2 regions of the Lentibacillus sp. JNUCC-1 genome follow, and region 1 is predicted to be linked to the other one. Evidence: predicted binding sites of a transcription regulator. Region 1 holds the regulator's gene; the other holds the start of a gene.

Region 1 (3,194 bases):
AACTGGAAGAAATGGGATTTGAGATTGAGGCTTCCCACCATGAGGGCGCTCCTGGACAACATGAAATTGACTTTAAGTATTCAGATGCAATAAAACATTGTGATGACATTCAAACCTTTAAATTGGTTGTTAAAACAATTGCTAGAAAGCATAATTTACATGCGACATTTATGCCAAAGCCTCTTTTTGGTGTACATGGCTCTGGAATGCATGTCAATATGTCCTTATTCAAGGATGGAGAGAATGTATTTTACGATACATCTAAAGAGCTACAGCTCAGTGATGATGCACATTACTTTACTGCGGGACTCTTGCGTCATGCCAAAAATTATACAGCTGTAACCAACCCGACCGTCAATTCATACAAGCGCTTAGTGCCTGGCTATGAAGCTCCTTGCCATGTGGCGTGGTCCGCTTTTAACCGGAGTCCACTCGTGCGTATTCCTTATTCAAGAGGATTAAGCACACGTGTTGAATTGCGCAGTGTCGATCCAACAGCTAACCCATATATGGCTATGTCTGTGCTGCTGGCATCCGGTCTTGATGGAATCCGCAATCAAATAACACCGCCTGAATCAATTGATCAAAACGTTTATGAAATGACGGAACAAGAACGTCAAGAAAACGGGATCGAAACGTTACCTGCAACCTTAATGGACGCCTTAAAAGAATTACAAAATGATACAATCATTCAAACAGCTTTAGGCAACCACTTATACGAACATTTTATCGAAGCAAAACAAATTGAGTGGGACATGTTCCGGACAACGGTTCACCCATGGGAAAGAGAACAGTACTTGACTATGTATTAAACCTAAAAAGACCGGGCAAAAGATATTTTCTTTTGCCCGGTCTTTTTATATGCATATCATTTAATGAATCGTTCTGTATAAACCGACGACTTTACCAAGGATTGAAACATCGGAATAGATAAGCGGCTCCATTGTTTCATTTTCCGGCTGCAGCCTGATATGATCTTTTTCTTTATAAAATCGCTTGACGGTCGCTTCATCCTCTGCTGTCATTGCAACAATAATATCACCGTTGTTCGCCGTATTCTGCTGCTTGACAATGACTCTGTCACCTTCCAAAATCCCAGCTTCGATCATACTGTCGCCTTCGATAACAAGAACAAACACCTCATCATCTGCCCCTGCAGTTGATTGAGGCAGCGGTATGAATTCTTCAATATTTTCCACTGCTGTAATCGGTACCCCCGCAGTTACCTTACCAATTACAGGCGCGTATAAAGCGGATTCTCTCACGATACTTGGATCAGCATAGGGATCAAGCAATTCAATCGCACGTGGTTTTGTCGGATCCCTTCTGATGTAGCCTTTCTTTTCAAGACGCGACAAATGGCCGTGTACGGTAGAACTTGAAGCGAGTTCCACTGCCTTGGCAATTTCCCTCACAGATGGCGGATACCCTTTCTGTTGTACTTCATCTCTTATAAAATCAATGATTTTTTGTTGACGCGCTGAAAGTTTTTTCATTTCTTTAACGCCTCCCGCATATATTGTGAATACTTGTATTATAGCATTCTGAAACCCTGAAAGCAAACATTCGTTCGAAAAACGTTGACAAGAACTTTTGTTCGTCATATACTATGAATACGAACAAAAGTTCTTGACTTTGAAAGGGGATGAAGTGAGTGTTTGGCAATCTATCTAAAGTAGATGTATTCTATATGATAACGTTCATTTTAACATTAGTAGTATTGTATTTTGCGATGATCAATGCTTAAGAAGGGGTCTTTAACGTGAAAGCCATCATTTACTGCAGAGTCAGCACCCAAAAGAGCAGCCAGGAAACATCTCTTACACGACAAAAACATGAACTTACTGCTTTAGCAGAACGTTATCAAATGGATGTTGTTGATATTATTGAAGAAAAGGCCAGTGGCTATGACATTGAACGTGAAGGTGTCTTTAAACTGCTTGACCTTTTTTCTGAACACAAAGCAGACTGTCTTCTTATACAAGATGAAACCCGGCTTGGACGGGGAAATACAAAAATAGCTTTATTTCATCAATTGGACAAGCTCGAGATTTTAATTTATACGGCGATACATGATGGAAAGCTTGAAGTTTCCGAATCCGACTCCATGGTCCTTAAAATTGTGGGCGTTGTTGAAGAGTACCAGCGACGTATTCATAACATGAAAATAAAACGTGGAATGAAAAGAGCGGTTGAGCAGGGATACGAGCCAGCCAAGAACCTCAAAAACATTGAACACGCCCCAGGGAGAAGCCGAAAAGAGTTTCCAATTGAAGAAGTCATTCGCTTACGTGAAAAAAAATTGACATTTGAAGAGATTGCAACCACTTTGAACGGTCTCGGATTCCATGTTTCCAAAGCAACGGTTCACCGCCGATACAGAGAATATCATAATACTTGAATATAAGCCTTCCAAGGCTTAATATTAAAAAGCAGGGAGGTTTTCCACCCGGCTTTTTTTCACGGCTTAAACAGGAGGGTTCAAACGTGATTTCCAAAGATAAACTTAAGAGGATCAATGAACTAGCACATAAAGCAAAAAATGAAGGATTGACTGATGCAGAAGCTGAAGAACGTCAAACACTTCGGCAAGAATATCTAAAAAACGTACGTTCTTCATTTAAGAATCAACTTAAAACGATGACAGTTATTGATCCTGAGGGTAATGATGTCACACCAAAAAAAGTCAGAGAAATGCAGAGCAATGAAAAGAAACATTAATGTATCTATAGCTGCTCAAAGGAAAGGGGCATAATTATGGCAAATCAAATTGAACAAAAATCTATCAATACCATCCGAACATTATCGATCGATGCAATTGAACATGCAAGTTCAGGACATCCGGGGCTTCCAATGGGGGCTGCTCCAATGGCTTACACATTGTGGACAGAGTATATGACTCATAACCCTAAACATTCCAAATGGTTTAACAGGGACCGTTTCGTTCTGTCAGCAGGTCATGGTTCAATGCTGTTATACAGTCTGCTTCATTTATCAGGCTATGATGTGACGATCGATGATTTGAAATCGTTCCGTCAGTGGGACTCAAGAACCCCAGGACATCCTGAGGTACACCACACAGATGGGGTAGAAGCAACAACCGGCCCACTTGGACAAGGCTTTGGCATGTCAGTCGGAATGGCAATGGCAGAAGCTCACCTTTCTGCTTTGTATAATAAGAAAGATTTTCCTAT
Region 2 (3,194 bases), 720 kb from region 1:
TTCCTGCAGGGGATGGCGGGCTAACCATTCTTGACATCATTCCGGATTCACCGGCAGAACGCCTCGATATCATAGCAGGGGACCATGTCAAAAAAGTAAACGGTCAACAAGTGGCATCGATTCAATCATTTTATGAAGCCTTGCAGGGCAGTGGCGCCTTTTTCAAATTAGAATTGATTGATACGCGTGGCGAAGTGCGCTTTGTGCAAGGTGCCTTATATGAGGGGAACACCATGAACTGGGCATCCTATTTGTAAAGCCCCCATTTCGGCTGCCCTCCTAGTCTATCAGCTCTCCACTGGAAAGATGTTTCCAGTGGCCTTTTTTTTGCGGTTATGTTCAAATGTTCACATAGTAATAAAATTGTATAAGAGTTAAATACAGTTAACACTATTGGTATAGTAACAATTGAGGCGTTCACACATTAGCCATAAAGCTACATTTTAATGTGATTTATATCACATGTGATCATCTCACCATATCATACAATAGAATCAAAGATAAGATACAGCAACCGATAATAGGCAACATCTTATCTAACTAAAATGAGGTGAGGAATATGTTTGGTAAAATGAAAGTTCGTCTGTTGGTCGTTTTAAGTATTCTGGTTTTAGTGCTTACAGCTTGTGCAGGAGGTACTGCGGAAAACACTTTAAAAGACAATAAAGATGATGCTGATATGGATGTTCAAGGTGTCAGTGCAAGCGAAGATACCAATATCATTGAACCTCATAAAGATTTGAACGACCCCGCTGTACCGCTAGAAATGGAACGGGATGGCACAGACGTATATGTAACAATGACAGCACAAATTACGGATATTGAAATCGAACCTGGCTATGATTATAAAGCATGGACATTCAACGGTGAAGCACCTGGACCGCTGATTGTTGTGGAAGAAGGAGATACGATTCATTTCACATTGGAAAACAAAGATCCTTCAATACCCCACAGCATGGACTTCCACGCTGTACACACAGCACCTGACAAGAACTTTATAGATGTTATGCCAAATGAAGAAGGAACATTTTCTTACGATGCATCAAACCCTGGGTCTTCATGTATCACTGTGGTACAGATCCAGTTTTGGCGCATATCGCTAACGGCATGCATGGTGTCATCATTGTCGAACCTAAAGACGGTTTTCCGACAGATGAGGAAGTTGACCAAGAGTATGTGGTTATTCAAAACGAATGGTACAAATATAACGATATGCAGGACATGATGGATGGAGAGCCTTCTCAGGTTGTATTCTCTACAAAAGCACTCCATGAAGGTCAGCCAAACACAAATGGCACTACAACAGCTGTTAAAGACAATCCGCTCACTGCAAAAGTTGGTGACAAAGTCAGACTTTACATTAACAATGTGGGGCCAAATGAGGTAAGCAGCTTCCATGTCGTGGGTACAATGTTTGACGATGTATACATTGACGGCAACCCGGCGAACCACTACGAAGGCATGCAAACTGTTCTGCTCCCTGCAAGTGGCGGTGCAGTCGTAGAATTCACTGTGAAAGAAGCTGGCAAGTACCCATTTGTTACCCACCAGTTTAATCACGCAACAAAGGGTGCTGTTGGATTTATTGAAGTCACTGAATAATATTCCGGTTACGAACAAATCGCTCTCCAATCTGGAGGGCGATTTTTTAAGGCGTTTAAATGGGATGTTTAAAAGGGAATGCTGTAAATAGATATCAGGGCGTGGATACCGAGCAAAACAATCGAATGTTTGTTCTGATTATGATATAATGAAATTTGTTTCTAACAAGCCGGCAATAAGGCCGACTCTTTGTTTGAGAAAGTATCATATATGCTAGACTAAGGATAACGTGATGGGAGGCTTGCGTTGTGGAGAATACGTTCGATCTTGTATCGCCTTATGACCCACAAGGTGATCAGCCAAGTGCAATTGAAGAGATTGTCGAGAGGGTTCTTACTGGCCAGCGTCATCAGACTTTGCTGGGGGCGACAGGGACAGGGAAGACGTTTACGATGTCCAATGTTGTTAAAGAAATTAACCGGCCAACTCTGGTCATTGCGCATAATAAAACACTGGCAGGTCAGCTTTACAGTGAATTTAAAGAATACTTTCCAAATAATGCTGTTGAGTATTTCGTTAGTTATTACGACTATTATCAGCCGGAAGCTTATGTGCCTTCCACTGATACTTTTATAGAGAAAGACGCGAGCATCAATGATGAAATTGATAAACTCCGACACTCTGCAACATCGTCTTTATTTGAACGCCAGGATGTACTCATCGTGGCGAGTGTGTCGTGTATATATGGCCTTGGTTCCCCAGAAGAATATCGGAGTCAGGTGCTCTCGCTTCGTGTGGGAATGGAAAAGGACCGTGACAGTTTGCTGCGTGATCTGGTAGACATTCAGTATGCCAGAAACGATATTGATTTTCACCGCGGCACATTTCGTGTGCGTGGCGATTCAGTAGAAATTATCCCAGCTTCACACGAAGAACATTGTATGCGGATCGAGTTTTTCGGAGATGAAATAGACAGGATCAGGGAGGTCGACGCCCTGACTGGAGAAATCATCGGTGACAGGGAACATGTAGCCATTTTCCCGGCATCCCACTTCGTCACCCGTGAAGAAAAAATGCAAAAAGCCATTAAGCTGATTGAATCCGAATTGCAAGTGCGGCTGAAAGAGCTCAGAGAACAAAATAAATTGCTGGAAGCCCAGAGGTTGGAACAGAGAACGAACTATGATCTGGAAATGATGAATGAGATGGGTTTTTGTTCTGGCATTGAGAACTACTCGAGGCATTTGACGTTTCGCAATGAAGGGGATACACCTTATACATTGATCGATTATTTTCCTGAGGACTTCCTTGTGATTGTGGATGAATCCCACGTGACACTGCCACAGATCAGAGGCATGTACAATGGAGACAGGGCCAGGAAGCAGGTGCTTGTGGACCATGGATTCCGATTGCCGTCGGCGCTTGATAACAGGCCTTTGCAATTTGAAGAATTTGAGAAGAAAACCAATCAGCTTGTTTACGTATCGGCAACGCCAGGTCCTTATGAACTGGAACATTCACCGGAAATGACTGAACAGATTATCCGGCCGACTGGGCTGCTCGATCCTGAGATTGATGTCCGGCCCATTGATGGACAAATTGACGATCTCATCGGTGAAATCAACCAGCGCATTGATAAGGGTGAGCGTGTG

Evidence for each region. The regulator LexA, encoded in region 1, represses DNA repair genes until DNA is damaged. The targets are predictions, from matches to a motif close to CGAACATATGTTCG.
Region 2: the regulator LexA is predicted to act here: its motif matches at 1,725-1,738, upstream of uvrB (excinuclease ABC subunit UvrB).

What each region holds. Positions count from the first base shown of each region.
Region 1 is NZ_WHOH01000003.1:1,336,542-1,339,735, reverse strand. It holds gene glnA (type I glutamate--ammonia ligase) at 1-812, shown strand, start outside; gene lexA (transcriptional repressor LexA) at 873-1,496, opposite strand; gene JNUCC1_RS17365 (YneB family resolvase-like protein) at 1,763-2,401, shown strand; gene JNUCC1_RS17360 (DUF896 domain-containing protein) at 2,488-2,721, shown strand; gene tkt (transketolase) at 2,758-3,194, shown strand, end outside.
Region 2 is NZ_WHOH01000003.1:621,461-624,654, forward strand. It holds gene JNUCC1_RS13600 (PDZ domain-containing protein) at 1-257, shown strand, start outside; partial or broken gene JNUCC1_RS13605 (multicopper oxidase domain-containing protein) at 560-1,602, shown strand; gene uvrB (excinuclease ABC subunit UvrB) at 1,851-3,194, shown strand, end outside.